DNA from 3 places in the Sporolactobacillus sp. PKPK-6 genome. Region 1 is predicted to be linked to each of the others. Evidence: riboswitches for the same ligand, from Rfam matches in the RefSeq annotation. Region 1 holds a riboswitch; each other region holds the start of a gene.
The links. A riboswitch is a leader RNA that binds a small molecule or an ion and turns the genes downstream of it on or off. The one in region 1 is predicted to bind cyclic di-GMP.
Positions count from the first base shown of each region.

Region 1 (10,573 bases):
TATGTACTCTTCTACTTGTTTTCGAAGTGGTACTGGCGATTTGCGATTTAATTTCAAAGAATAGTCTCCTTTGATTATTTATTTATCAATTACTTTTTCATTATCTTCGGTCAATAAGTTAAATGTAATTATAGCATGAAGAGATCCGAGGAACTGAGGAAGTAGCAACTTTCAATTTGGTTGGTCTATTATTTATCATTTGGCTGGCGACTCTCGCTTGCTTTTGATAAATAATAGTAATGTGATTTTTTTTCGGGGGGATTTTTCATGTTGACTGCACTCATTCACGGTTTTCTTTTATCCTTCAGTTTGATTTTACCGCTTGGTGCTCAGAATGTATTTATCTTTAATCAAGGGGCTCGTTCAACACATCTTACTGAAGCGCTGGCAGCCATTCTTGCCGCCTCGTTATCGGACACCCTGCTTATCTGCTTGGCTGTCGGCGGCGTATCATTATTAATTTTAACTTTTCCATGGCTGGTCACGTCTCTATTTCTTGTTGGCATTCTATTTCTCCTGTTCATTGGCTGGAAAATCTGGAACGATACCCCCATGAACGATGATCAACTAAGTGGTCGACTGTCTGCAAAAAGACAAGTCTTATTCGCTCTCTCCGTATCTTTGCTCAATCCGCATGCTATCCTGGATACAGTCGGCGTGATTGGAACCAATGCGATTCACTACCACGGTGTGAATCAATGGCTCTTCGCACTCGCCTGCGTCTCCGTTTCATGGATATGGTTTTTCAGTCTTGCATTTGCTGGTCATTTAACCGGACGAGCCGCCAAAAACGGACCGCTTTTGCCACTGATCAATAAATGCTCCGCAGTGATGATCTGGGGTGTTGCATTATATCTTTGCTGGATGCTTATTAATTCATAATCTTTATTGAAATTAAAAAATAAAATTATTGTATAGGCATCCGCTTTATTCAGATTTTCAGATCAAAAGTCAAAAATAATAGTTTGGCTTAATTAAATATGTAAGGGCTTACACATAATTAGCCAAACTATTTTTGATTATTCACTCAGCGCAGTTAATTTCTCGAACCAATCCTTGTCATAAGTTGCGAGCGCTAAATCAATCAAGCTGTCTAATTCCGCTCGCGTTAAATCGTCGTTGTCGTGAATGACATCCTCAAAAGAAATTTCCAACCATTTCATTCGCGGATGATTGGCACACTGAGTGACACGCAGCTTGCACCTCTGAAAATCCGGATAAATTGAAGTGATAAATCCAATGCAATCATGTTTCCCCATATATTTTGTGTGAACCCACTGTCCAACTTCCATGGCTGATCGCCTCACTCTGATTCAAGTTGCCTGGCCATCATCACACTCCCAAGGATCTGAGTATCTGTTAATAGCATATGAATTAAATTCGTACTATGCCACACATCAAGACCTGTTTGATCATTAACTTATGCAAAAGAATTAGGGTCATTGACAATTCGTTTATAAAAATTTATATTCAGGATCACTAGCGTTGCAGTAATCAAAACTGATGATTCAAAATACTAGGAATAGTCGAATTTAAAGAGGCTAGCCAACAAAAAAATCCTTTACAATGGAAGGATAGGTGATTCTATCCAAATCCAAAGAAAAGGATTCACGCATGGATAAGAATACACATCTCTCTTCATTTTCGCAATGGTTAAATCAGATAAACTTTAAACAGCTTGACGAAACCCTCGGACAAACCGGCGGTGACAAGTACGTGAAAAAGCTGACGACAAAGGCTTATATGACCCTTTTTCTGTATGCTCATCTCCAGAAAGAAGACAGTCTGCGTTCGATTTCGGACTGCGTCTTAAGTGAAGAGCTTCAGAAAGCAACGGGTCTCTCGTCGATCAGCGCCTCACAACTCTCAAGAAAAAATAACTCGGTTGACCCGCAACTGTTGATGATGCTCTTTCTTGATCTGGTCGCCAAGATTAAAGGCAAACGAGCACCCCAAATGGATGAACAGCTTAGGGTTGTGGATTCGACGACGATATCCCTGAATGCTCAGCGCTATCCATGGGCTCACTTTCGCAAAACCAAAGCCGGCGTCAAGCTGCACCTTCGCCTTGTCTTTATGGGAAAAGGGCAAGTGTTTCCGGAAAAAGCAGTCCTTACATCCGCTCAAGTCAATGACCGCTCGCAACTCGATGTGCTCGTTGACGAGAAAGAAGCCATGTATGTCTTTGATCGAGGCTATGTGGATTACCAGGCCTTTGATCGTTTTTCCGAAGAGGGGATGTTCTTTGCTTCCCGTTTAAAAAAGAATGCCGTTATCCATGTCCTGCACAACTATAAAGTCCCCGAGAAAAGTTCTCTTTTATCGGATCAAATGATCCTGCTGGGCAGCATTCAAAACCAAACGGAAAATGCCTTCCGTCTCATCGTGGCGCAAGACGATCAGGGGAAGAACATTCGGATCATCACCAATCGTTTTGACTTGTCGGCGACAGAAATCAGTGATGTCTATCGTCATCGATGGGCCATCGAACTTTTTTTCAAATGGCTGAAGCAACATGTTCGGATCCAAACATTTTACGGACAAAGTGAGAAGGCTGTCCAGAATCAACTACTTTTGGCGTTGATTCATTACAGTCTATTCGTTTTGATTCAGCAGAAACTTAAAACGACGAGTTCAGTACTTCAACTGAACCGATGGTTCAAAGCTGTGCTTTGGAAATCCTGTGAGCAATGGTTCCGCCGTATTCGTTTTCAAATGAATAAAAGGAAACGAGTAACCTAAAGGCACCTTAAAGGCTGTTGACACTTGGACACTGATTAACTGGATAAAATTGTAAAATGGATCGAGTCACCTTTTAGGTGGACATTAACTTTTTTGGCTTTGGTAGAAAAAATACAAATTCTGAATAATTCGTCAATATTTATGCAACGCTAGTGATTCAGGATAATTCACTAAGGAGCGGATTTTATGAAAACACTCATCCTGTACGCAACGAAATACGGAACAGCAGAAGTGGTTGCACAAAAGTTATCCAAGGAACTAGACGGAGTTGTTGATTTAGTCAATATAATGATTGAACCTGCACCAAGCCTTGAGCTTTACGACACGGTAATTCTCGGCGGATCCATTTATATGGGCAGAATTCAAAAGCAACTTACTAAGTATATGAAAGAACATATTCATGAGCTTGAAGGGAAGACAATTGGCCTTTATATTTGCGCCGCTCATCCTGAAGAAAGAAAACGCCAAATTGAACTGCAACAAGCATTTCCCGATTCATTAAACCGTAAAGCAGCAGTGAAGGCAATTCTCGGTTACGTTATTAATTTTGAAAAAATGAAACTAATTGATAAGTTAATCATGCGCAAGGTCAAAGGTGACAGCAACAGTAACGCTGAGTTTTATGAGAATCGAATACGCTCATTTTGCCAATCACTGCACGCTTGATATACACGATAAAAATTACGGCATAATTCTTAAAGGTTTCTGCGAATCGCTTAAAAAGAAAAAGGCCGGATTTAATCCTATTATATGGAAGAGAAGATCATCTTTTTGATACAGAGCTGTTCCTTCTGGCAAAGCAATAACAGGTTGTTGATTGTACTGAACATATTTAGAAATTTTTTCCATTATCTTCCTGAAAATGGCATGCCATTGAGAATCCGGAGATGAGATTTAATCCATTTAGATCATCATTTAGTTGCTGGAAGGTGTCAATTGTTTTACCAAGGACAATAGCCCCTGCGCTTTGACCGTAGATAATACCGCCATGATGAAAATAACGCTGCAGCAATTCGCCGAATCCGTTGTTGAAATGGTAAAGCAGTTTTTCTGCCGATCCGCCGCTCATATAAATCGCTGAAAAAATGCTCAAATCTGTTAGGTTTTTGCTATCTATATTTGTCCACATGGTCACCTCTCTGATTCCAAGAGGGCTAAATACAGCTTTTACATACTCAAGGCATGATTCCATAGGATCGAAACCTTGGATCTCCAGCAACTGGAATGTAGAGCATCGGCTTATCTTTTTCAATAATGGAAGCAAAAAAGGTATTTATTATTGCTGTTTGTCCTGCATCTCCTCCACCTGAAAGAAGTAACTCTCCCATATCTGTCGTCCTCTCTGAGTCATAAGTTTTCTGATCGCTCATTGTCGATCCGCCTGAATCATATAGCCGCTTTTATACCATTCAAGATCCTTCAGATTTGCATGCCACCCTCTTTTTCGGTACTCCCCTAAAATCTGATCAGGTTCAAGACTGTTTCTCATTCTTGGGTTGTTTTTCATGTACCACCCCATCTGTCGTATTCCGGATTTAACGAGCAAACTGATATCATCAAAATAGCGGTCAGTATCCTCAATAAACATAAAAACATCCCGACTCACTAAATAGTCAATACTCTGTTTCGCAAATAAATCATGAAGCTTACAGATATCCGCATGGATAAAGGTGAACTTGTGGTTGCTTAAAAGTTTGGTTAATTCTAATGCACAATTTTTATCTTGGTCCAGACCAAAAACTAGATTGATCTTCTGCTGGTTCAACAAATAGCTGCTAATAAATCCTCCCCCACAACCCAAATCAAGAATTACGCCCGACAATTCATTGAAATAACTATAGATACGTTGATTATAGAAATAGGCTGCAGCTTGCTGATTCACATGATTTTCACTGCCGCATTTTGAACATCTAATTATTCTTCCAAACGTCGTTTGATCCCATGGATGATGGGCACTTTGCAAAACGCTGCATTCAGCGCCGCATTTGCTGCAAAATGTTCCCCAAATCATATTTTTATGTTCATGAAAAATGATCATCACCCGCTATCTTTAAACTTGCTTCACATCTTACATTATTATAATTTTAACCGCTGTTCTCGTTGAAATCTGCTAATCGCACAAAATAAGTCATTTCTAGCGTATCTCGTGCTATGATAGAGAAAATAGTTTCACGTTTCACACCTTGTTTAGGAAAAAAATCGGCGAAAGTTCATGAACCATGATCATATCGTTCTTGCTGATTCGGAGGTATCTTAATGACCGCTTATATAAATCTTCTCACATCTATCAGTGTTCCAATTTTAATTATTTGTGTATGCGGAGCCATTCTTCAGAAGAAGCGAAACAGCGTTGACACCAAACTGCTCGCCGATATTAGTTTATACATACTCGCACCCGCACTTATTTTAAATGCATTGTCCGAATCACATTTAAAGGGCACCAATGTCATTCACATTTTTTTGTTCTCGGTCATCATGACAGCTGTTTTATGGTTGGTTGCGATGCTAACTGCTAAGCTATTCCGCTTCCCAGAACCAAGTGCCAGAGCACTTACCTTAACTGTCGTCTTCAGTAATGCGAATAATTACGGACTTCCCGTGTTGCTGCTGGCATTCGGTCAAACTGGATTTTCTCTCGGAGCAGTATATGTTATCGGGCAAATTATTCTTGTTAATATTCTCGGTATGTATATTGCATCACGAGCTGCGATGAGCGGCAAACAATCAATACTCCATATTCTTAAATCGCCGCTCATCTATGCCTGTCTTGTTGGTGCACTGTTGGCAGTCACTCATTTGCATTTACCCATCGGAACCGCAACCGCTGTTCAAATGCTCGGTACGGCATATCCGGTTCTGGTACTGCTAATTTTAGGCGTAAAGCTGGGCAGCACAAAATTTTCAGGCGTTTGGCGCCGCGAGGTATGGATCGGCGTCTTTCTCCGTCTGCTTATCGTCCCGATCATTGCTAAATTAGTTTTGTTTTCACTCGGAATTCATGGCATGCTCGCTTCTGTCCTCTTTGTAGAAATCAGCATGCCTGCTGCAGTAAACAGTGTCATGCTGATCGAGAAATTTGATGGGGACTCAGAGCTTGCTTCACTAATCGTTACCATCACAACAATTCTCAGCTTCATCTATCTCCCTTTTTTAATTTACATTGGTTAACTGGCAATTTGCAAGAAAGTTATTGTTAAACGGAGTATAAATTAGAAAAGGACGTTATTTACAATAGTTTACGATGCAGAAAAAAAGCAGACCATTTGATCTGCCTTTCGCTTACTTTTTTATATTCAATCTTTTTCTCTTTTTGCGAGAATCTTTCTCGCAAAAGATTCACCTAATTGTATTGCCTTGCCCTGCTCTTCTTTAGTCATCGAAAGCTCAACTTTGAAGTTGTCCTCAATAATTTCCGCTCCACAGTGTTCAAGTGCTTCTTGAATGGTATCTACAGCAGCAGCAAAGAGCCCATAGCTGCTGTCACCGGAGCCGAAACAAGCGGCAGCTTTTCCTTTAAGATCATTCTCGCTAATTGTGTCAAGAAAATCTTCAACTGAGTATGGAAGATCGCCCATTCCATCAGTGAAGCTGCCAAACATAATCCCATTGTAATCATTCAATTCTGACGCTGATAAGTTTAAAACGTCTTTAACGGCCGGATCAATCCCCACACGCTTAACACCCTCAGCTATTTTTTGCGCCATTTCTTCAGTGTTACCTGTCTCACTGGCATAGACAATTAGAATATCTGCCATTATATACGAACCTTCTTTCAAGCCTTGATTTTAATTGATAATGAATTTCATTTTCATTAAAATGATACCATTTTTGTTCCTCATGTTAAATACCCAGAATGATTATTCTAGGTAAAGGTACTTCAAGATTTCTATAACGACAAAAAAATCCGAGCCACTAATATCATTTAGCTCAGACTTGTTCGTGCATCTATAAAGGATTATTCAATAACGTATAAGAACGGCTATGTTTTGTGATCCGGCACCAATCGTCCAGAACATGACATAGTCACCTCTCTTCACACTTCCTTGGCTCAGTGCTTCGTAAAAAGCAATAAACGGACTGCTCGCTCCCGTATAGCCATATTCATTGCCAATAAAGAGTGAGCGTGATTCATCAATGCCGAGTAATTTTCGAAGATCAACAATATTGGCATATGCATACTGAGAGAAACAGAACATACTCACATCATTTGGTGAGAGTTGGTTTTCCATAAGCAGTTCGCGCATGTTCCTTGCAGCTGAATCAAGCGAGACATTTTCAAAGGGCTTCCATTCAAGCAGTCTTTCATTCTTTGATGCTTCACGAATTCTAGATGCTCCGCCACTGGGAAACAGAATATTATTATGTTCACTCGAATTAATCCGGCATCTTGCGCCAAGAAATCCTCGATCTTCTTTTGTCTTCTCTAATATTATGGCACATGCAGCATCGCCAAAATGCCCATAACAAAGTTCATTATCCGGATTAACGACTGAATTAATGTAATCTGATCCAACAATTAAGGCACGATTAACGTTTGGTGAGAGTGCCATATATTTTGCTGCATTCTCAAATGATAAAATCATTCCGGCGCAATTTCCATTAAGATCAAGACAGACGCATTCAGGTTTACCACCGATAGCCTGGTGAAGATGAATGGAGCTTGGCGGCACAGTATTTTCCGGAAAAAAGCTGGCAAGAACGATCAGATCAAGATCAGCACCACTGATTCCAGTTTTATTCAATACTTTGTTAGCTGCGGTTATCGCCATGGTCAGACTGTTCTCTTTTTCTGAGTCAATCAAATACCGCTTATCCATTCCAATAATATCTCTGAAAAAATGAGTATAGTCTTTTCCTTTTTGCTTAAAATGGTTGATGTATGTATCATTGGAAACAACTCTTTCTCCGTGATACATTTCAATCCCTAATAAGTTCACATTGATCACAAGTGCACTCCTCCATGAGCCAAAGATGATTCATTGATCGAGATAAGATTTTTATTGCAGCACCTAAACATCTATCTTTCTATCAAAGCAATTTGAATTGGGTAAGCCCTGCTTCTTTGGCTAACCGTTTAATTTGCATCTTAACAACTGCGCTCTTTCCCAAGTCCATGGTTATGTTCTGGAAACCCATGTCCTTGTACATTGCAATAATATTAGTGAGCATACCAACCATTTCTTGCGATGATACTCTTAGTTTGGAACCATCCAGCATTAGATTACATGTTGGTGGATTTACTTGGGCAGCGGCTTTTTTGAATTCTTCAATATACCCAGATGCATCCTCCATTGTAAAAACGCCTTCACACATGACACTGATGTCGTTACCTGTTGTCACTACACTGTATTTCCCCATCATATAAACCCCCACTATTTATTAACAAAAAAAGCCGTGACATGTTGATCACAGCTTCTATGTCCAATGGTAACCCGGCTGTCTTTGCTTTCGCATTAGACCCGTGGCTTTGCGTCCTAATCTTTCGGTTAGTTTGCTTTTGTCAGTTATTCAATTGGTAATAATTATCAATTTTTAATACTATTGTATCGTATAATTTTTTACGATATTAGTTAAGAGTACTAAGTATTGGTTCTTTTTTCACATTATATTTCGTAAATACATTGCAACTTTAACGAACAATAACAATGTCTGCAATAAATGTGGTAGGAAGTTGTTTTCCCCAAACACGAATCTTCTCATGTTCATTGAATTGCCGCATTCGGTTCAACGATATTTTCTTTAAAGTGATTTTAGATAAATTACTATGGTCTGTCTCCTTCTCCAAATACAATTTTGTCGATTTATCAATCGAAATGGTTACCTGCATACTCCCCTGATCAGGATCTGTTTTCATAATTAAATCATGCGTATTCCCACGAAGAAATGATCCAGTGTATTCAGGAATACCAAGAGTGACACCGATCATGTCTCTGTTGATATTTGCTGATCCGGCAAGCGTCATTCCATCATTATTAAATAAAAACAGGCAAAGGCTAATTAAAAGAGTCATTAAAAAAATACGCGTGTTCCGATTTATGTGATGCATGGAAAACCATTCACATAAAAGATGCCAAAGCGAGAAACCAAGTATACTTCCCAAGACATGTAGAATCAGATCATCCACATCACTGCGTCCGGTCATTGATGCATATTTGACCAATTCAATTGTAAATGAGATAGCAAAGGAAATGAAGATAAATTGCTCAAATTCCATCGACTTTTTTCTTAGTGTCGGCACAAGAAAGCCCATAGGTATAAAGAATGCAAACGACTGGAATGTACGCAGCAAAGCGGTTTGATAACCGGGATCACGATGATCTGATAAGTAAAACAGAGTATTGATCCGATTCATCGGAACCCAATTAATAGAACGAGAGTTTCTCCAATCCAGACCATGCTCAAATAGATTAACTTTTAGCAGAAAATACAAGTATATAAGAAACAGCAACCATAACATGAATTTAAAGAAGAGATGCAAATCCATCCATTTTCTTGCTTTAGCCCAATCATTGACTTTCAATCTATGAATCATTTTGCTTTCCCTTCCTTTTCATCCATGTGCTGAATATGCTCCTTGATTACATAATAAGTTTGCACTTTCACTATCAACTCAGATTTCGTTCTTGTCAGTAATAATAGAGTTATTCCCTGTTTTTTGAAAAAATGTACATAGATGTCCATTTTATGCGTATGGAATCAATTAGTGTGATGAAATCCACTGCACATGGAATAACTCCTTTCTGAACACTATTAAAGCATTCAAAAAGGAGCTTTCTGTTGAAAAAATTCTTATTTATTTCTTAAGATTTTTCTGTTAAGGATTAAAGACAGGTCGTTGAACTTAAAAAGGCATCATCTTCTCTAATCGAAGTGATGCCTTTTCCTTTATTCATAGCAAATTGATTTTATAATCTAAACGTTCTGCTTACGCATAGCATCCTCACGTTTTTTCAATTGTTCAGTCTGCCAGCCGCTTTTAATTCCCCAAATATAGAAAAGATAACTAAACAAGGAAATGACAAGGAAATCACAGCCAAACGGTATAAGGTCAATTCCGCCAAATTTGCTGCTGCCAAGCCAAGAAATTAAAACCATAAATCCAAGGTAAACCAACAGCCATATTCCCGCTTTAAGATCCTTCATGAAGCCTTCAAAGTGGTACTTCGCTTGATAATAAAAATAAATAGGCAATCCGATCAAAATAATAAAAGTAACTTTTCCTGTCAACGGCCAAGTTGCCCAATAATAAATCATTGAAGCCGCAATAAAAGCAATTGGAGCAATAATATGCATACCCTTGATTCGAAGCGGACTGCTCATATCTCGACCGAATTTTCGAAATACCATGACGCAAATCGGTCCGGTAACGTAAGAAATCAATGTGGCGACTGAGATGACACTGGCAAGCGAACCCCAACCGCGAAACAAGAATAAAAAGAGGTAGGAAACGCCAAGGTTGAGCCACATTGCTGCGCGAGGCACGCCGAACGCACTATTCACCTTGCCGAAAATATGTGGAAAAAACCCATTACGTTCCATGCCGTAAATCATCCGAGCTGTTGTTGCCGTATAAGTGATTCCTGTTCCAGATGGCGAAATGAACGCATCTGCAAACAACAGAAGAACAAGCCAATTAAGGCCAAGAGCCATCGCTAAATCGGCAAATGGCGAGCTGAGATTAAGATGTGCCCACCCATGGGTGAGCATCCCAGGAGTCACTCCACCGATAAACGCGACTTGAAGCGCCACATAAATCACCCCGGCAATCAGTATGGAGCTGATCACCGCAATCGGAATCGCTCGTCCCGGATTTTTCGCTTCGCCGGCTAAG
Region 1 covers NZ_JBWXPA010000002.1:92,856-103,428, forward strand. Annotated here, with positions in the region: gene AC1MBV_RS11290 (aminotransferase-like domain-containing protein) at 1-57, opposite strand, end outside; gene AC1MBV_RS11295 (LysE/ArgO family amino acid transporter) at 268-882, shown strand; gene AC1MBV_RS11300 (IDEAL domain-containing protein) at 1,020-1,292, opposite strand; gene AC1MBV_RS11305 (IS4 family transposase) at 1,615-2,742, shown strand; gene AC1MBV_RS11310 (flavodoxin domain-containing protein) at 2,929-3,408, shown strand; gene AC1MBV_RS11315 (Type 1 glutamine amidotransferase-like domain-containing protein) at 3,575-3,934, opposite strand; gene AC1MBV_RS11320 (hypothetical protein) at 3,918-4,112, opposite strand; gene AC1MBV_RS11325 (class I SAM-dependent methyltransferase) at 4,109-4,624, opposite strand; gene AC1MBV_RS11330 (AEC family transporter) at 4,999-5,910, shown strand; gene AC1MBV_RS11335 (flavodoxin) at 6,036-6,497, opposite strand; gene AC1MBV_RS11340 (3-oxoacyl-[acyl-carrier-protein] synthase III C-terminal domain-containing protein) at 6,702-7,688, opposite strand; gene AC1MBV_RS11345 (hypothetical protein) at 7,771-8,100, opposite strand; cyclic di-GMP riboswitch class I at 8,166-8,248, opposite strand; gene AC1MBV_RS11350 (VanZ family protein) at 8,372-9,274, opposite strand; gene AC1MBV_RS11355 (APC family permease) at 9,655-10,573, opposite strand, start outside.

Region 2 (10,573 bases), on a different contig from region 1:
TTTAAGCAGTTTCACACGTATTCAAAAAGCATACTGCCTTCTCTTGCAGGAATTGGCTAAAGAATAAAAAAATTATAGGAACAAAGCTGCTGAGTTTGTTGGCCCAGCGGCTTTTTAATTTTTTGTTATTTTTTTCACAAAATTGATGTAAGCGTATTAAAATTTTGATAGAGTAGTTATGTAGGGCGGCAGAGTTTTCCAGTCGTTCATAAAACAATAAATCGAGGGATTGACATGTATCAGGTTAAAGAATTTGATCAACAAGGCTTGCATTTCTTTCGACTAACAGACGGGATTTCTTACATAGATATCTGTCCGGAACGCGGCGGTATGGTGACCGCTTTCCATACGAATGGCGAAGACGTCCTGTTCATGAACGAAGCCACGCTTTTTGACACGAGCAAAAATGTGCGCGGTGGTATTCCGGTTCTCTTCCCGATCGCCGGGCAATTAACCAATAAATCCTATGAATGGGAAGGCGTTGCTTATTCCATGGACAACCACGGACTGGCACGCACCAGAGCTTGGAAAGTCGCAGATCAATCCGCTGATTCCAACCACTCAGCGCTGAAGATCGCTTTCCATAGTTCAGAAGATACGCGTAACTCCTATCCATTCGATTTCGAGGCTGTGCTCACATACACACTGTCGGACGGTGAATTGACGATCAGTCAAACCATCAACAACCTTTCAAGTGAATCCATGCCCGTCTACCCGGGCTATCATCCATATTTTAAAATGACAGATCAACAGCTTCATCTAAAAAGCAAGGCAGTCAGCTATTTGGATTACAATGATCATGAAACCAAGCCATTCAACGGTGAGATCAATATGAAGGGACTAAAAGAGTCTGTCGTACTGCTGAACAGTGGTGACCCGCAACTGGTCTTTGATTTCAACGCGACGAAAAAAATCGTGATCAGCCAGGATCCACGCTATCGCTACACCGTTTTATGGGTTGAAGGCAATCAGCCATTCGTGTGTGTCGAACCATGGACCGCGCTTACCAACACATTAAATGAAAAGAAAGACGATTTGCTCATGGTAACACCTGACGAACCATTGGAACTGAGCATTGCAATCCGACTTAGTGACCGATAAGGTGAAGAATTAAAAAAAGGCCGCTCCATTATGGGGCGGCCTTTTCAATCGGTTGCTCATTTAGCTGATGCGGCGCTTCTGCTCTCTAATTTGGCTAAGCTCCGCTTCCAATTCCAGTCTGCGCTGCTTTAGCGCGTACAGCTCATTGGTTATTCCTTCGGTAAGCTCGACATTGCGTTTACGCAATTGTTGATACAGGCCGAGAATTCTGCGATTGACATAACCGAGCTGGACACGCAAGTCACTTGCTCTCTGGCGATCACGGTCAGCTGTTGCCTTTACAAAAGCTGCCAAACTATTTTTTATTTCCTTTTGCCATTCATGATCCTTGATTTTCGCAGCGAAGAGATACAGGTCCAGATAGTCATCGACTTTGGCGTCATTCGGATGATTCATCACGTGTTGCATCCTCCTTTTTATAACAGCCCACTTGTTTCCATTTTTCATCCTGTTGCATGGCTTATGCAACAATGGATCTTAAATGTGACGATGGACTGTTCATTCCTTCCGAAAAAAGTGTGTTTTGTCCATTTTATTAAAAAAGTCGCTTTTTTGTTACACTTTACAATTGTTTGAAAAATAAGCAGGCGCTTTGCCCCATTATGTCGGGGCACGACACATTGTATTTGTGCATCAATTAATTTTTCTTATTTTAACGTGAACTGCTCAATCTGTCAAAGATTTATTTCATATAGGATGCATCGTGCATATTTTTGCAAGCTCGGCTCTCGCTTCATGACACAGTCGAGTAATGCCTTCTGCGTACGGTAAAAGTATTTTTCCATTCTCATACAAACTAATTGTGCGGTCGGTGTGAATGAACAGAGGCACATTTAATTCCTTTTCGAAGTTTTTAATTCGTGTACGAACAGAAGGTTGGGTTAAAAAGAGTGCACACGAAGCATGACGGAATCCATTATGTCTGACAACTGCGAGGAATGTTTCGATTTGATCAATGGTCAATGGTCATCACTTTCCTTTCTCTCACGCCACAGCGTCTGAATAAAGACCATGGCAGTTGTTCATTGACGCAAACATCATCATTGCACTGATATTTCGGATAATTTAGTTTTTTGATAAAAAGAATCCTCTAAAAATCAATTGGAGGCTTCTCAAATTATTACCAATCCTTTGTCATCCGTAAATCAGCGGCTGATTGCAGAGTTCAAAAGCTTTTTTGACAATTCTTTTTGATTCATATAAGATTGAATTTCCGTCTCTTCCTTGGCACTTGGATTCACAAACTGAATACCATAATTTACTGTTGGACATCCATGTTTTGTTTCCTTTCTCATCACTTCGCCTCTAACATGAATGATCGTGCCATCCTCTTTGGCAAAGGACAGAAATACATGAACCTCTTCCTTAATGGGAAAATCAATTCCGCATTTAATTTTCATTCCGCTTACACTAAGATCAAGCATTTCCACGTCAATTGATTTATTATTCAAACCTTGCAGAGTCTGTTCGCCAAAATCAAGGACACGTACCGTACACTTTTCTCCGTTCAGTTCAATGCGGTAGTGACGGCGGCGTTCTTTTGGTTCCTTTTCACGATCAAATTCGCTTTTTTTGTAAATCTTTTTCCTAAGATCCGTAATGAGCAAGCGATCTCTCTTCAAAATATTGTTGTAGTACATAATGAATGCAAAGAGAACAGCGAGCAGGAAAATACCTTCAATTCCGGCACCAAGAACTATAATTGCGTTTTCTGACATAGGTACATCACCTTATATAGATTGAGAAATAGGCTGCGGCTTACCAATAGCGAAACCCTGTGCATACGAAACGCCAAGCACTTGCGCACAATCAATGTCGCTTTCGGTCTCCAACCCTTCAAAAATCAGCTTTACATCGAACCGATTACAGTAATGAACAAGAAATTCGACGTAGGCCTGTTTCTTATTTGACTTGCTTAAACCAATTGAGAAATAGCGATCTAATTTTATATAATCAGCATCAATTTCGATTGTTCGATTAATGTTGTCAATCCCTTTACCAAAATCGTCGACCGCAATTAAGATTCCCGTTTTTCTCAAAGCTTTCAAAGCTTGTGTAAGTTTGATAAAATCTGTTATCATCTCATGTTCGACGATTTCCAACACAATCTGGCTAGCAGGAATGGAGCACTGATCAATGAGCCGAAGAATAAACGTAGCAAAATTCGGATGAAGAATCGTTGATGGGTAAACATTAATAAACAGTTTTCTGCCTTTTTGAGCAGGTCCGTCCTTGACGAAGGTACACAGTGCCTTTCTTATTGAATGTGCATCAAATTCAAAGAGCTTTTTTTCCTGATTGCCAGTCGGTATGCTCGTTCCGGGTTTAGAAAAACCTTTGAGCGAAAAAGTGCTTCATACCCTTCAATTTCTTTTGTTTGCAGATTGACAATCGGTTGATAATGATGAAAAAAATTTTCTTTCCTGAGATAATAAAAAAGCCACATGATTCACTCGCCCCTTTTTGACTTCAAAACGGCGCACCGAAATAAATGTGGGAGTAGAACGATCATTGCTTCCCTTTCGGTAACCCGGCTGCCATAGCATGAACCGTAGGCCCGTGGCTTTGCGACCCTATTTTTCAATAGGTGTGCCATTTCGATTGAAAATAGTTTTTTTAATGTATGAACATTTTTGCACAGCGGGGATAAAGATTCAAGACCTTTTGACCTTTTTTCACCTTTATATAAAATTTTTCAATCATTAAGGTACATGTAATCGTTATTATGCTGTTTTTCAAATTGAATTTTATCACTTTACATACGATTTTCTCATTAAAGAAATCCAAATAAAAAACACGGTTGCCCGCGTCTATTTAATGATCCTTCTTCTTCATTGATTTCATTGTGTTCAGAATGTCCGCGGGGAGTTTGCTGGTTGCCGCGGAATTATTTTCTTTGCGAATTGCTTCGTAGATCTCGCCGCGATTCACGTCAACTTCGCGTGGTGCCGTGATTCCCAATTTTATTTGATCACCGGATACCGCTACGATTTTCACTTCAATATCATCACCGATACGTATCGACTCGCCAAGCTTTCGGGTCAAAATGAGCATCGGTTACACCCTCTTTTCCTGGAGCTGCGCGGTAAGTGGCATTCGAAGAGAGTAATCGGATTGCTCGGGTATATACTGCTTGCCAACTTTTTTATTTACATTAATGATGACCGGTGCATTTAAATTAACCGTGGAATCAGAAAAAGGATTGCGTACGCTGACGATTACCCAAACGGCCACGTCCTCCTGCGAACGAATCTCGAGCTGTTCTACAAAATGGTCGGGCAGATCAATGCTGTAATTCTCAAAATAGTAAAAAGGTGAGGTAACAATGAATGCGACCTCTGCATCGTCTGCCGACTGAAGGATGGAGAAGGTTTCGCCAAATGGCTGAATAATGAACCGATGGTCGTGTGCAAATCCGGGAAGCCCCGACGAGAACGCTATAATATCTGTTTCTTTGATTTCCTGTTCGCCAAAATACTTTGTTTGGATGATCATAACCATTCGTTATCCTTTCTCATCAATAAAAATGCCGACCGCCTGAATATCAAGTGATGGATAGTGCTCCATGGAAATGTTAACCTGTCCTGGCTGATAACTATATTCCGGCGCACTAATGGTCGCTTGAATCATTGGTGCATGAATTTGCCAATTCACCTGCAAAGTTGCGGGTGTCACATCATAAGTGACCGCTTGGGATGCAGGTGTGTTGCCTGTACTGTAACGTGTACCAATGACTGCTGCATTCACATTATCGGCAGCCTGCTTCGCAAACAGATTTCTTCCCCTATTGCGCTCGATATGCAGAAGCTCGTCTCCTTCTTGAGAATGGCGTGCGATTCCATCAAGTACCGCCTGCTTGCCGGCATCTGCCGCCTCGGCAATACGTACTCTTGCCGATTTCAGATCAAGATTATGCCATCCGGCTGACTGATCAATCTGCACATGTGCCGGTTCTCGGTCAATCGTCATGTCCGCTTTTGGCTGTTGTATGGATTGTTCTGCCTTTGGTTGGCGGATCGTTTGCGTCGCATTTTGTGTACTTACTGACACTCTGCCGAAAACTTGTCTCATTTCTACATGCGGAAGAATTTTAGCCATGTCATCGTCCTACCTGCATATTTATTAATTTAAAAAGTCGACAAGGGACGTTTGGATGATTTTCGCACCGACGGAAAGCGATGCATTGTAAACGTTTTGCTGTTGATTTAATTTCACAATGGTTTCTGCATAATCTGCATCTTCATTATTGGACATGATTTTCGTTGCAACTGTCTTTTGATCAGCAAGACGATTTTGCACCATATCAATTCGGTTGGTTTTCGCCCCCAGATCCGCCTGGGCACTGGCAACTTCATCCAAATGTGTGTCAATTTCCGTTAAATGTGCGCTGATCTGACTGGCTGTCGCTGTGCCTTCAGTTAAATCCGTTTTCAATTGATTTAAATCTTTAAAAAGCTGATCATTGAAAACCGAGTCCGGACTCACATTAATCGTCATCTGAATACCGTCGTTCACCGCAACATTGAAATCAGGATTTTTCTGTGCCAAATTGTTAATCGTTACTGTTCCATTGGATGCTTGAGTAAGTAATGGGTTTGCGGAATCACTGCCGCTGAAAATATACTGGCCGCCAACCTGTGTATTCCCCAAAGTAACCAGCTGCTGGGTCAGTTGATCCACTTCCACACCTGCAGCCGCACGCTGATCTGCTGTATAAGTATCAGTACTCGCTTCATTTGTCAACTCACGAATACGGTTAAGTACATCATTGACCTGTTGCAGTGCGTCGTCGGAACTGTCCAGCCACTTATAGGCATTCGTAACATTTTTCTGGTATTGCTCTACATGACTGACATCCGTACGGTAAGATATACCCATCGTGGCAACCACCGGATCTTGGGATGCACGCGTGATTTTTTTCCCGGTCGACAATTGATTCTGATAATCGGCCAGTTGGCTGTAGCCACTGGAGATATTTTTCAGTAAACTATTGGACATCATACTTTGTGTTACCCGCATCCAATATCACCCCATTTTATTGATTAATGTATCCAACATTGTATCCAGTGTCGTTACGACTTTTGCAGCTGCAGCATACGAATGTTGAAATTGGATTAAATTTGTGAGTTCTTCGTCAATGGATACCCCGCTGATGGATGATCGTCGATTTGTTGCTGCATCAAGTATCGTTTGCGAACTGCTCGTGAATTGATCCGCTGATTGAGCGTTCACTCCGATTTGACCAACCAAACCTTGCAAATAATTTTTCAGGGTCATTTCTTCACCATTGGGATCAATTGCGAACTTATTGGATGCGATCACATCAGCCATCGCAGTTGCTCCGCTGTTGTCGCCGCTTGGCATACCTGAATTTGCCGATGTAATGTCACTTCCGCTTAACTTGCTGTTTACATGAAGGTTTAATGCTGTCACCGTACCCGCATCGTTGTCCGTTCCGCTACCGAGAAAAAAGACGCCTTTCGTGTCTGCTTTATATCCCGCTGTATCCTTATAGGCGTTGTTAAACTCCGTTGCCAACGTATTCGCCATATTGTCCAAACTTTTTAATACACTCGGATAATCGTTAGTGTAGGCATCAATTTGGCCTTGTAGTTTTCCGGAAAAATTAGTCAGTGTGCCTGTGGATACCGGAGTCGTGTCATCCGATTGCATCATGGATATCGTAACTTTTGGGTTCGATGTATCCGTTGTATCGATATCTGCTTTCAGATGATTATTCGTCAGTGCCGCGCCATCGACCAAAGTTGCCTTTGGCTCATAAGAGTTGCCATTTGCATCAACAATTTCAATGGTATACTTTCCTTCGGCGAGCGGTGACGGATTGCCGCCGCTTGGGTCTTTGCTGACTTTTATATTAACCAGCTGAGCGATTTTATCTGTCAATGCGTCTCGCTCATCATATAAGTCATTCGCTAGAAAGCCGTTCGCTTCCTGCTTGTTAATTTCCTGATTGAGCGCGTTGATTTGATCAGCATAATTATTAACAAGATCCGTGTTCGCTGTAATTTGCTGATTTAAATTATTTTGAACCTTTCCTAATGACACAGCGATGTAATTAAAGGTATCAGCCAATGCCGCACCATCCTCTAAAACAACCGTTCCTGTCCCGCTTGTCGAGGAATTGTTGGCTAAATCCTGCAAAGACTGCCAAAAGCTGTCTAGCTCAGATGAAATACCAGTATCGGTCGGCTCATTCACGATATCTTCCATTTGGCTGTACGCATCGTTCAGCGCACTCCAATAGCCGTTCTGGTTGGAACTATCCCTGACTTGAAGATCTACAAATTGATCACGGATACGAACAACTGCTTCGTCATTCACTCCGGTCCCCAATTGACCTGCACTTCGATCGGCGTTAATGCCGATACCCGGATAAGAGAGCCATGTTGCCAGATTGACGCGTTGACGCGAATAGCCGTCTGTATTCGAATTCGATATATTATTTCCTGTTGTTTGAATGGCTGACTGTGTGACCTGCAGCGCTCGCTGCATCATGTTTAAGCTGGAAAAAATCGGGATCACCGGTTAGCACCTCCGTCTTAAATTATGTCCGAGAATCAATACGTCCGCTGAAGACGGATGACGGAGATTGTCCGCCTCTTGGATTCTGATAGTTATTCAATGTGCGCGTTTTTGGCTTCAGCAAGCCGATATTCAGCTTAACCCACAGCAAAGAATCACGAAGAAGTTCCTGATTTAACGTATTTGCCTGTTTAAGCGTGTACACGCTCTTTGCCAAATCCAGGTAAAGGTGTTGCCACTTTTCCTGCTCATCCTCAGGAATAATCGCTTGTTCCCATTCTGAAAATGTTGCTTCAGAGCGTGTGCCGCCTAAATCAGATTGAATCGCGGCAATACGTTTCTTCTCAAGCCTGCCCAGTTCATCAACGAATGGAGCTTCTTCCTTCGTGATTGCGCTCACCGTCTGCGCGTCTCCATTCTTAATCGCTTCGCATTTACGATCAGCAAGTTTGCAAAGCGCATCATGCTGACTGATCATTGTTTTGACTATTCGTTCCATGCACTCAGCAGACAAGCTTCTTCACTCCTCGTTACCAAATTCCCTTACTGCCTGTTCCAGAATCCGTACATTTTTTCCGCAATACTTTTTGCCGGAACATGGTAAGTTCCGTTCTCAATTTGCGATTTTAATTGCTCAATTTTATCCTGCCTGGCTTCGTCCAGCTTCTGCGTACCTTGCAAACGTTTCGCCGCACTGGAAATTTCTACTTTATCATTTGTCTTGGATGCAGCCGTTTGCTGTTCGCCGAGCTTCGCTGTCTGATAATTATTCGTGTATGATTGTACCGGTTGGTAACCATTTATTTTCAATGAATTCACCTCATCTCAGAGGAATTTGCCGTATCATTATCATTTTTATTTACATTGTCTCTTTCTCTGTCTGTTCATACTTTATATCGGCAATACAGAGAAATTCTTTAACTTCTATTCCTTTCCCTTCACGTATGATAGGTCTTGCCTTTGAAATTGGTCTGCGAATCATCAATATGTTCCTGCTGCATATCGCGTTCCAGCTTTTTGCGGCAATGCTCGCATAAGGTACCGTTTTGTATCGTTCGCCCGCATGATCGGCATGGATAGCCAAGGTTGGGAAAAACAGCCGTTTTTAGTCTGCCCTCACGAATCCATTGATAAATCCAATCAAGATCAACATCTGTTGCTTCATGAACTTGTGTCACCGTGGACATTCTGTTTTCTTGTTTGCGTATATAGCTGTAGACTGTGTCAAACTGCTTTTCCTGTTCATTTAAGCAGTCCCGACAATAGGGTGAAGATACGCGTACAAAAAGTTTTCCGCATCCTTTACAATTTTCGAGTTCCGGCAATTCAATTCCTCCTTGCATAACAACTAAGAGCCGTAAGAACGCTGCTTGTTTCGTCTGCTCTTATTATCGGCATGAAGTCGGTAAATTTTAGCGGAACTGTTACAAATTAAGCCGAAAAGGCTACGGATATGGTGGTACACTAACAAAGCACTGCCATTACCTCATGCTATAAGACAATGCAAAAATGCGTTCACAAATCAAATAAGCTAAATGCAGCACAACCGATACGATGCGGCAAACAATCTTGAATCGAAAGGAGATCGCATATTGCGCTTTAAAAAGCATTGGTTAAGCTGGTTTCTTGCTTTTGACATCGTGCTTGCAGCACTGCTCTTTGTGCTTTATTCACCTGGAAACCGATCAATCGGGAAAAGGTGGATATCCGATGTTTCCTATGAAGCAGAACAGATTAAAAACGAGACAACCGGACAACCGAGGAAACATTCCGTTCGCATCGATGCCCCATTTATTCTTCAAAAACCGGAATTGCCACGGGGCTGTGAGGTTACTTCATTGGCGATGCTGCTGCAGAAAGCAGGCATCCAAGTAGGAAAAATGGAACTGGCTCATGAAATCAAACGTGTGCCCTATTATCAAAATCAGCAATTCGGAGATCCGGACGTGGGCTTTGTCGGCAGCATGGAAGATGCCACAAAACGAGGATACGGCGTGTATCATGAACCGCTCGCACTACTTGGACGCCGTTACCTTCCCAGCCGTATTATTGACTTAAGCGGCAAATCATTCGACTCAGTACTTTCACAATTAAATGATGGTATTCCAGTAGTCGTAATCACGAATGTAACCTTTAAGCCGCTCTCGAAGAATTATTTTCACTATTGGCGCACAAGTGGGGGTACAGCTAAAGTAACAAATCAGGAACATGCAGTGCTGGTTACGGGCTACGATCAGAATAAAATTATTATTAATGATCCGCTCAGAAAAAAAGATACGATTGCGAACCGCGCATCATTCATAAAGGCTTGGGAACAAATGGGCAGTCAGGCAATCAGCTATCGAAAATCATCTCTATTCTGAACCATACTTCGCAGTGCTTCGATGCGAAGTTTTTTTATCCGTGGATCAGTGCAAGAGAATCCACTCTCAATGGATTCCCCTTTGTCAGTGCGTGGGCAGCCAAGCGCATCGTTGCTCCGGTCGTGTAGATGTCGTCAATCAACAAAACCTTTTTCCCCAAGATAAATGATACATACTCATTTTCCAGATGAAAAGGTGTCTCACGCATCAACAATCGTTCGCTGCGCGTTTTCTTACTTTGTTTTGGTTCATGTTTTACCCGAGTGAGTGCGTTTAGGATCGGCATATCAAGTGTCTCGGCCAGCACTTCTGCCTGATTAAATCCCCGCTCCGCAAGCCGTTTCATGCTGAGCGGTATGGGCACAAGAACGTACTCTTCATCATGTGGACGAAATAAACTGAAGGAATTCTTCAATCGTTGTTCCTTCTTTATCCTCCGAAAGATTTTCTTCATTTCATCCGCAAACCCATCTGCTAATACTGAATCCCCGCGAAACTTGAATTGATTCAAAATATCTTTGATGAATGCATTGTAGTGATAAGCTGCATAATTTTTTTCGTATAAA
Region 2 covers NZ_JBWXPA010000001.1:918,673-929,245, forward strand. Annotated here, with positions in the region: gene AC1MBV_RS04410 (dipeptidase) at 1-67, shown strand, start outside; gene AC1MBV_RS04415 (aldose epimerase family protein) at 235-1,101, shown strand; gene AC1MBV_RS04420 (hypothetical protein) at 1,162-1,500, opposite strand; gene AC1MBV_RS04425 (LysR family transcriptional regulator) at 1,789-2,064, opposite strand; gene AC1MBV_RS04430 (PilZ domain-containing protein) at 2,247-2,819, opposite strand; partial or broken gene AC1MBV_RS04435 (EAL domain-containing protein) at 2,832-3,425, opposite strand; cyclic di-GMP riboswitch class I at 3,623-3,705, opposite strand; gene csrA (carbon storage regulator CsrA) at 3,916-4,155, opposite strand; gene fliW (flagellar assembly protein FliW) at 4,159-4,602, opposite strand; gene AC1MBV_RS04450 (DUF6470 family protein) at 4,606-5,199, opposite strand; gene flgL (flagellar hook-associated protein FlgL) at 5,224-6,120, opposite strand; gene flgK (flagellar hook-associated protein FlgK) at 6,127-7,644, opposite strand; gene AC1MBV_RS04465 (flagellar protein FlgN) at 7,667-8,158, opposite strand; gene flgM (flagellar biosynthesis anti-sigma factor FlgM) at 8,188-8,454, opposite strand; gene AC1MBV_RS04475 (TIGR03826 family flagellar region protein) at 8,583-8,969, opposite strand; gene AC1MBV_RS04480 (C39 family peptidase) at 9,237-10,007, shown strand; gene AC1MBV_RS04485 (ComF family protein) at 10,042-10,573, opposite strand, start outside.
Region 2: another riboswitch for cyclic di-GMP. It lies ahead of AC1MBV_RS04435 (EAL domain-containing protein); the one in region 1 lies ahead of AC1MBV_RS11345 (hypothetical protein).

Region 3 (10,573 bases), 630 kb from region 1:
TATAGCAAGAATGGGCGAAAAAAAAGCATTAATTTTCTGAACAAAAAAAATAACAATTTCTTCATAATTCGACAATTTTACCTTGTACTATAAGAAAGTATATAAATTTTAAGGAAAATAGTATAAGTGCAACTAAGTCTTCGCCTTCGTCAGAGGCTTGGCGAAGCCAAGTTTTCTAATAAATGAACCTGTAATCCTATCGTTCAAAAGAGCTAAAATGGATTGCTGCCTATAAACTTAATTTTCATTATTACTGCATTAAATCATTACAAAAAACAGTCACATGTCCGATCAGCATCCCAAGTGGATGACGATCAGATTTAGTGACTGCCAAGAAAAACAAAAAAGAGCCGCTTGTTCCTAAACTCAGGCACAAAGCGTTTTCTTACTCAGGTCTATATGACCTGTATCTGTCATAATAAATCAAATTGATAAAAAATGGAAGAACATCTATCTAATTGCCAACTTTTTGTCAATTATAATTTTTCCACAACAGGTTTACCGAACGAAATTTTATTGAAGGCACTGTTAGTGAATAATTGCCTTTAACTGTGCTCTGCATCCATCTCAGCGAAAAACTCCTGAAGTTCATTCACAGTGACCTCACCAGAGTTGTACAGAACCGTACAGATGAAATCGGGAATATCGAGATCATTCATTTCATAAGTTTTCCCTGTATTAACGCTGGCACACGCATCCTCAATCACACGCACCTTGAACCCATGTTCAAAAGCTGCAGCAGAATTAAAGAAAATACAATATTCCGCATTAAATCCGCACAGCACCACTTCATCAACACCTGCTTTTTGCAATTTTTCCTTTAAATCTGTGTGATAAAAAGCACTAGGCAGACTTTTTTCAATGATTTCTGCAGCATAAGGAGCAAGTTTGCGGCAAATGGCACTGCCGGGCGATCCATCTTGTATTAGACTGTGCGTATTTTCAACTTTATGACGAATGAAGAAAATCGGTTCATGACTATGTTTAAATCTATGTACCAAATAGTCAATACGGTCAATAACCTTCTCGAAGTCTCCTGAATCAACGAATCCTTGCTGAACATCAATAACCAGCAACGCACGCATTTTCTTGCCCCCGTCTTTTCTTATACCATTTCGTGCGGAACCTTGCCTTTCTCAGTTTCATTTTTTCATAGATTGCATTAAAATAGAAAATGGAAACGTTTTATTTATTGTGATCTTAATTGATTCGAGAAAGAAGTGTTTGCGCATGACTTTGTTGCATCATGATATCACATTCTGCAATTTTGACAACTCATATAAATCACAACCGCAGCTGCTTGCGGCATCGCCGCATCATTGGATTGATTTCACTCAGCTTCGCGGTACGCATCTCTATTGCTCGCCCGAAGCATTTACTCACATCCGCGACAAATTAAGCACTGTTCCTGATCATGGTTTGACCTTCTGGGGCAGCGGAAACTATCACTATGCAACACTCGCATTATTAAAGAATATCCGTCGTCCCTTCTCACTGGTTCTGTTTGATCATCACACGGATCTGCAGGAAGGACGAATCGGCTCACTGCTCTCATGCGGCTCATGGGTGCGCCATGCACTTTCCCAGCTTGCAAATCTCCAAAAAGTCGTCATCATTGGTCCCGATTCGAACGAAGCATTGATGGGACATATAACCGAACGATCTCGGATTGTCATCTTCCCGGAAGAACGATTTCCCACACCGGAACAGTTATTGAACGCTCTTACGACAGATCATATTTATGTCAGTATCGACAAGGATATTCTGTCCGAAAACGATGCGAAAACAAATTGGAATCAAGGAACCGTTTCCATAGACAGCCTCATACCCCTACTTGGTGTATTAATAGAAGAAAAATGTGTGGAAGGATTGGATGTATGCGGTGAGTGGCCGATTCGGCCCCATCAACAATTTGATCATCAAACACGAACCTGGATCAACAAAAATGAGTACAGTAATCTAAGTATCGCCCGTGCATTTATGCGTCAAGTTCAAAATCGCGGAAAACAATCGAAGCATGTCATTTAATTGATTAACAGTCGCTATCTTTCATAAAAATTAGTAATGAAAAAACCGCTGCTCTTCAGAAAAATCGAAGAAGCAGCGGTTTTTAATTCACCCGTATTATGCGAGAACCTTCAAGCTTTCGCGATTAAATGCGGGAATGTCATCAGGAGTCCTGCTCGTCACAAGATTGTGGCAAACGACGACTTCCTCATCTTTGTACTTTGCACCGGCATTCTTCAAATCAACCGCAATTGATTTGTAACCGGTAATGTTGCGGTCTTTAATGGCTTCAGCTGTAATCAGCAGCTGCGGACCGTGACAGATTGCGAAAACACCTTTATCTTCGTTCATAAATGCCTTTGTGAATGCAACAAAGCGATCATCGTCGCGCAGATTATCCGGTGAATAGCCCCCGGCGATTAATAAAGCATCAAAATCGCTTGGTTTTACTTCATCGATCGAAGCATCAGCCGTCACTTTCGCACCATGCTTGCCGGTAATTACCTCACCTTTAGATTTTCCAATAACAGTGACTGTGTGACCTGCTTCCTCATACGCTTTTGCCGGTCCCGTGAATTCAACATCCTCAAAATCATTTGCAAGTACTGCAGCAATTTTCTTTGCCATGTAAATCCTCCTCACTATCATTTGGAATGAACCTGTCCAAAATATGGAGCGAACAAACAGGCAATTCCAAGTTCACAGCTTTTATTATAGGTAATTTTAGGCAGTGTATTCAAGAAATCTGCTTAGCCATTAATACTTCCGATAGGCATAAGGCGATTTCGGCTTTTCAACTTGCTTCCATTTGGTCACCTTAATTACAGGAATGGTCTGTTTAAACGGTTGATAATAGGTTTCGGTCAACGTTCCCTCAGCGCGCATCCATGTGTCGTCCTTGTAATCAACATTATGCGGGAATTGAACCATCAAGCCGAAAACCCCTGCATCAGCAATACAATGAATAATGCCGAAGCGAAAAAGAAATAATTGATTCTTTTCCAATGAATCACCATGGTAGACGAATCCCATTATGGAAATCTTCTTATTTGAAAAATCACCAGGATAATTGTAAACCGCTTCAAGCGCACGAAGAAAATTATCGTCATTGAGATACAAATAGTTCGGTTTGCTGTATTTTACCATATCTGACTTCAGCATTTTTTTGTACGTGCTGCTCTCATAATATTGGCTTGTGTCCGGTTTCAGAATTTGGTGATTTGCATACTGATCCTTGTCATTGTCGATTTCTGCGAAATGAAATCCCTTTGCGCGGACAATCGTTGAATCCAATGTTGCGATCGGCAAAAACAAGCCGGTAATGAGTGGAAAGATAACTAAGGCATAGGTTAAACCTTTTTTCCACCATGTATTATTCTCATGACTGTGATCGTGTCCAAACAGCTTTTCTTCCACTTTGGCATGCACCTTGCCGCCTTCGACGTTCCATTTCACTATTTGATAGACAGCCATAAAGCCGATAATAAAAATCATTGAAAAAGACAAATAGCCATAACGCATATTAATGTATTTGCTGATGTCTCCGGTAAGATGCAGATGCAAAAACAGGTAGGCAAATCCAAAAAGAATGATAAAACGAATCATGACCGGCCCCTCCTTAAATGAGCAACGCGCCTGCAAACACGCAGACAAAAATCAGCGTGATTAGCACAGCGACGAATTTCTTTTTAAATGTCGAGAGCATCATAATCAAGTTCTTAATATCAACCATTGCACCGAACACAAGAAATGCAGTCAATGGTCCCGGAGGAAAGGTGCTTCGGAATGATGAGGCAACAAAGGCATCAGCCTCAGAACAAAGCGACATAATAAAGGCAAGTATCATCATGACGAGAATAGCTGTAAAGGGTGTATTGGCAAATGAGAGCAAAATACTTTGTTTGATATAGGTCTGCATCGCTGCGGCTATAAATGCACCAAATACTAGATATTTACCAACGGAAAAAAATTCGTCAATAGCATGATCCATTGTACCTTTGAATTTTTCTATAAACGAAATTCGTTCTGAAGCTGCGGCTTCATCATGGTGAAGATGGTACTTTTCTATTTTTTTATCCACATAGTCTCTCAATTGATTTTCGGGAAATAAATAGGAAACTAGAATTCCGACGGCGATGGATACCGCAATCGCCAGACCAGCTCGGTAGAATACCATCTGCCAGCTGCTTCCGAAAGCGATATACGTCGCAAACAGCACCACTGGATTAATAATCGGACCGGCAAGCATGAATGCGATTGCTGCATGCAGCGGAACCTTCTTCTTCACTAGTCGCTCGGTGATTGGGACAATCCCACACTCACAAGCAGGAAAAAGAGAACCCATGCATGTTCCGAAAACGACCGATCCTATTCTGTTCTTCGGTACAATGCGCGCAAGCAAAGAATCGGTAACAAACATCTGAATGATTGCAGAAATAAACACCCCGATAATGATGAAGGGGACTGCTTCAATAATAATACTGATAAAGATTGTGTTTAATTGGAGAAATGAATGACTGAACACTAAGATCACTCCGTTCAAGGGAACTGATTGAAGAATGTCACCAATACCTTCCTTTATACGCATCAATAAAAACACTCCCAAGTCTACCACTGCATGCTGATGATGACAAAACTATGTTTTATTTTGTAAGATTTAATTCAAAATGAATATCAGATTAATTTCTAACAAAAGTCTTGAGGTTGACGCTGCGTCAAGGTGTAAAGTAAAGGTGTCAGGAGGGGTTCCATGAACTATACAATCAAACAGCTCAGTGATTTAGCCGGCGTAAGCGGACGCACACTGCGATTCTATGACAAGATCAATTTGCTGAAACCGGAGTCCATTAACACTTCCGGATATCGGATTTACGGACCAAAACAAGTGGATCGTCTGCAGCAGATTCTCTTTTTTCGTGAATTAAAATTTAGCCTCAAAGAAATATCTGACATTTTATCTGCGGACGATTTTAATCGAGTGGACGCCCTGACTGAACAGCGTAAGAAATTAATTGCGGAGAAAAAGCGCCTTGATCAACTGATCGCGACGATTGAAAAAACGCTCGCTTCGCAAAAAGGAGAGACCGTTATGAGTGATCAAGAAAAATTTGTAGGCTTTAAAAAGAAGATGCTCGATCAGAATGAACAGAAATACGGTAAAGAGATTCGTGAAAAATACGGAGAAGAAACAGTGAAGAAGTCCAATCAACAATTCGCCAATATAAGCAAGGAAGATTATGAAAAAACGGTAATGATCCAAAATGAGATGTTTGAAAATCTAAGAGAAGCACTCAGTTTGAATGATCCGGAGAGCAGTTGTGCTCAGAAAGCAGCGGATCTTCACCGGCAATGGCTCAGCTTCTTTTGGCCAAAGGGAACCTATTCAAAAAAAGCCCATGCAGGACTTGCCCAAATGTACGTCGATGATCCGCGTTTTACAAAGTATTACGAAAACAATGTCGCAAAAGGAGCTGCGGAAATGCTCCGTGATGCCATACAGATCTACACTGCGAAACCGTAACCGAAACGAAAAGAGCCCTGACAATGTCAGAGCTTTTTTCTATTCATGAACTTTAATCAGAGAAATCTTGTGTAAAGAAAGCCCAACCGTCTGAGCTGCCGTTCTTTTGTCCATAGACAACTCCGACACCAATATATTTATATTGAGGCTTTAGGATATTTGCACGATGATCCGGAGAATTCATCCAATCATTCATCGTCGCTTGAGCACTCCAAATCTGATCCCATCCGAAATAGTTTACATCACCTTTAGCATAGGCCACGTTCTGTCCTGCTATTGTATTCCGTGAGAAATTCATCATGCCGTGGCTCATTGCACTTTTGCTAAACTGCTGATGACTCCATTGACGGGCAAAGCTTTGAAGTTCCGGCTTTACTTGAAGTGCCTGCAGTCCATTTTGTGCGCGAACATTATTTACAAGCGAGACAATCTGTTGTTCCACTGATGCATTATATTGACCGGGAGCAGTTGTCTGAGCCTTTGGCGCAGCAGCTTTAACTGGTGCTTTTGCTGCTGTCTTTACCGGCGCTTTTTTTACAGCAGCCTTATGTACCGTTGCTGTCTTCTTAACTGCTTTCTTTACTGCTTTTTTAACCGTCTTTTTCTTCTTAACTGACTTCTTTGCTTTCTTTACGGTCTTCTTTATCGATTTTTTCTTTACGCTCTTTTTAATACTTTTCTTAACTGCAGGCTTTTTCGCCTTTTTCTTTGCATGCTTCTTGACCGTTTTTGCTTCAACACCGCTTGTAATCGACTCGTTCTGTTGAACAACTGGTTGGGATTGTTTCGTTGAGCCGGCAGTTGACTTCGACTGATCCGCGTTTGATATGGAGGCGGTTGTCAGGGATAGAATAATAATCAATAAACCTACTAAAGTATGCTTAAAAAAACGCATAATAAAAAAATCTCCTCTCATTTACGTTTGATAATCAAATACGGCGGCCCAGCCATCCTAGCGAATATTCGCCTTAGATCTGTGACTTTGCGTCACTACTTTTCAGTAGCTTTGCCCTTTAGAAAAAAGATTTCTTTCTAAAGTATTAGGTTAATTTAACTATACAACAATCTATTTTTTATTACAATATTAGATTTGCTTCTTTAATAGAATACTTGACAAAAGTTCTTGTTTTTTTGATGGACGCTGAGATGAACGCAAACATTCACACTCTGACCAATAAAATCGTCAATCTATCACCAATCTTAAAAAGCTACTAAACTGAAGATATTTAAAAAGTGCTTGCAAGCAGATCATTATTATCAAAATATTCGGGGTGTTATACTAATTGGTAAATCCTATCGAAGGAGGAATTCATCATGCAGAAATGGGTTCAAATAGCCGGTATTGCTCCGCTCCTGATTCTTTCCGCCTGCGGAAGCAATTCAGCCTCAAACACTCATTCAGCAGACAAAGCGAAGACATCAGTTTCTGAGCAGCACGAACCACAAGGACAAAACAACTTCGTCAAAGTGAAAACTTACACATTTAAAGATGACGGAACCATTCCCAACAATCCGTATTTTCAGGTCTTGGTTTATCCCGGTGCATTTAAAGGAAGGACCGGGCAGATTGTGAACACTTTCAAGAAAAACAATTGGGGCAATAACTGGGTCGACGGTGTCTTTCCTTTTCATCACTTTCACAGCACATCTCATGAAGTACTCGGTGTTATTTCAGGACATGCAACACTGATGATTGGCGGAGAGAAGGGCAAAAAACTCAAAGTGTCGGCTGGTGATGTACTTGTTCTTCCCGCAGGAACTGGGCATAAAAGGCTCTCTGCAAGCAGCGATTTTTCCATTGCCGGCGGATACCCGAACGGACAGGATTATGATACACAAACTAAAGAAACTCCGACATTCAAGAAAAATATTAGCAAGGTTGGAAAACCAAAACAGGATCCTGTTTATGGGAATCGTGGACCGCTTCTGACAATCTGGAAGAAAAAATAAGTATTTCAGAAGAAATGAAGCCGATTGAAAATGCGCGTACGATAGCTCTGAAAAGCTGATGAATGGGCGATCGAACGTTTTTCCATCAATTGGTTGAATTTTAATTGTTTATAGCGCAGCTGCTTATTCAGGCGGTCGCGCTCCTTATCATCTTCACAGCACTGGAGCAAGTCATTCAGTGTGACCATATCTTTTTTAATTTGCAATTCTTCAGGAAGCATGCCGGCATTTTTCAACACCTTGTAACCGGCACGCAGATCTTTCGGCACCGCCGACAGATCTTCAAGCACAAGCGGCTTTCCTTTACCCGGAAGATGGTCGAACGCACCTGCTTTTAAGCCTTCCTGAATTTTCTCTTCAGCCATGATTTCGATAATGCCCATCGTTAACACTCCCGTTCTTAGGTATTCTGTGTTTTGCTTTGATGATCAGACTCCGAAAAAAGCAATGCTAATGATTCTTTCGCCGGACCGTCGAGCACTTCTCCATTGGCTTTGAAGCGCGAGCCGTGGCAAGGGCAATCCCATGTCCGCTCGTCTTGATTCCAGTTTACTTCGCAGCCCATGTGGGAGCAAGTCGCATCAACTACAGTTAAGTCCCCGTGCTTGTCGCGGTACGCGCCGACCTTTCGTCCATGAAGCGATGCGATCATGCCACAATCTCGTTGCAAGTGATCGTCAAGCGGTGCAGGTTTGCTGACCTTCCCTTTAATCAGCTGCCCGGCGGTTTTCATATTTTCAACGAGGAAGCTTGCGAGCATTGGCGCCGCTTCAAACCGAGCGGGGCTGAACAGCTCTGCATATGAGTTCGCGCGTTCCAGGACCAAGTCAGTCATGAGCTGAGCAGCTAACGTGCCTGTGGTCATTCCCCATTTATGAAAACCTGCGGCAACCAAAATGCGCGGATTATTATTTGCAAGTCTTCCTATATAAGGGACTTGATCCAATGTCGTGAAATCTTGGGCAGACCAATGTGCTGCCGCCGTCTCCAATCCAAAATGCGTGGAGGCAAAGTCTGCTAATCGCTGGTAATGGTCAGCCATTGATTCGCCGCGCCCTGTTTTATGATTTTCACCGCCGATTAAAAGATAGTTCTTGTGGTTAAGACGCAATCCGCGAATGGAACGCTTCGGCGCGCCAGCACTAATATACATTCCATCAGGAGGATCACCGGCTGTCTCGCAAGCAATCAAGTAGGAGCGTTCCGGGAACATACGAGAAAAATAAAAACGGTTGTCGTAGAAAGGAAAATGAGAGCAGATCAGCACATGCCGGCAGTGTATCCCGAACCCTTGCTTGGTCATTACAAACGGCTCAGATTTCTGATTTTGTATATCCGTTGCCCATGTTTCTTCAAAAATGGGTACATTCAATTTCACAAGATCTGCAAGCAGTTCATGCAGATACATCAGCGGATGAAACTGCGCCTGTCCAGGCATGATGATTGCGTTTTTGATTTCTAAGGGGAGATCAATTGAATGCGCCATTGATCCCAAAATTCCAAGCCGATCGTAAGCTTCCTTTTCTTTCTCAATTTGTTTTTCTTCCTGTTCTGTCGTCGCGTAAACTACTGCCGGTTGGATTTCATAATCGCATTGAATACTGCGGTCGCTCACATGCTTGCCAATCCAATGAAGTGCCTCTTTATTTGCTTGGTAATAGAGCGCCGCTTTTTCTTCGCCAATGGTACTGATGAGATGATCATAAATTAATCCATGTTGCGCTGTGATCTTCGCGGTCGTATTGCCGCTTGTACCTCCGGCAATACGATCAGCATCAATTAACATAACCGAAACACCGCTTTTTGCAAGCATGTAGGCTGCTGTAATTCCGGTAATACCGGCACCGACAACCAGTGTGTCGGTTGTTTTATTTTCTTTCAATGGACTGAATACCGGCAGATGAACCGTGTCCCGCCACAAGGATGAGGTGTCGTCTGAAAAATTCGTGTTCTGCTGCTCCATGCGGATCATCCACCTTTCTTTTTCCGTTCAGAATCATCAAAAGACAGTGTCTCCTAAGCGCAAGAAAATATGCGTATCAGTCACAAATACACATCATGTTTGATATAGCTCCATGAACATCATCGTACTTAATGACTAAATGTATCCGTTCCGTTCATAAGAAAAACCGAGCAAAAAGCGCCCGGTCCTTCATTAAGTAACGAGTAAAATAAGTGGAGATTTTCCGGTTATATGCACCATGGCGTTAGTTTTGCCTGTAAATAAGGGTAATTTTTCCGCTTATTCAGAGAAAAAACCTCTATTTTTACGTTTTTCGATTCAATAAGGGTAATTTCTCCGTCTATTTAAGCGATTTTACCATTCATTTTCAATTTAAGCGGAATTTTTCCGTCTATTTCTCAGATTGGGCGCTTGCCTGATCGTCCACCTGAATCTTATGACGCTGATCATTGTACCAGCAAGGCAGAACGATATACTTTCTTTACTTGTTAGAAAAACCGGGCAAAAAGCGCCCGGTCCTTACGTTCACAGGATGTGATGGCTTTCGCGTTGCATACAGGACGTATGCGTAGTTAGCGAAAGTTCCTTTGCTCCAAATACGGTTTTTAATCATCAACCTTGTGCTTGAACAGACATTTCTATTTCATAAAGTATTCTGGTCCTTCATTAAGTAACGAGTAAAATAAGCGGAAATTTTCTGGTTATATGCATCATGACGCTTGTTTCGCGGGTAAATAAGGGGAATTTTTCCGTTTTTTTATCAGATTGGGCACTTACCTGATCGCCCAACCAAATCTTATGACGCTGATTATTGTACCAGCAAGGCAGAACGATAAACTTCCTTATCTTACAAAAGAAGCTTCGTCGGGTCTATCTCACCCGTCGAAGCTTTTGATTGCTTATTTTAGACTGAAATCTCCTGAACTTGTTCGGACTTTGATCTTATATTTGCCGTCGCCTTTTTGCCCGAGGATAAAATGATCGCTTTTCTCTTCATAAAGCATATCTTTAAACTGTACAGAACCATCACCTGAAGCTCCATGATAATAAACGGAAACTGAATCGGGCTCATCCCTGAAAGTAACCGTGACATCACCACTACTTGTTTCAAAGTTCAAATTGCCGATAAGCTC
Region 3 covers NZ_JBWXPA010000002.1:727,118-737,690, forward strand. Annotated here, with positions in the region: gene AC1MBV_RS14340 (isochorismatase family protein) at 546-1,085, opposite strand; gene AC1MBV_RS14345 (arginase family protein) at 1,231-2,028, shown strand; gene AC1MBV_RS14350 (type 1 glutamine amidotransferase domain-containing protein) at 2,125-2,634, opposite strand; gene AC1MBV_RS14355 (TIGR03943 family putative permease subunit) at 2,764-3,612, opposite strand; gene AC1MBV_RS14360 (permease) at 3,626-4,594, opposite strand; gene AC1MBV_RS14365 (MerR family transcriptional regulator) at 4,757-5,527, shown strand; gene AC1MBV_RS14370 (CAP domain-containing protein) at 5,580-6,422, opposite strand; cyclic di-GMP riboswitch class I at 6,462-6,548, opposite strand; gene AC1MBV_RS14375 (cupin domain-containing protein) at 6,842-7,477, shown strand; gene AC1MBV_RS14380 (DnaJ family domain-containing protein) at 7,483-7,860, opposite strand; gene AC1MBV_RS14385 (FAD-dependent oxidoreductase) at 7,878-9,440, opposite strand; gene AC1MBV_RS14390 (DUF4097 family beta strand repeat-containing protein) at 10,340-10,573, opposite strand, start outside.
Region 3: another riboswitch for cyclic di-GMP. It lies ahead of AC1MBV_RS14370 (CAP domain-containing protein); the one in region 1 lies ahead of AC1MBV_RS11345 (hypothetical protein).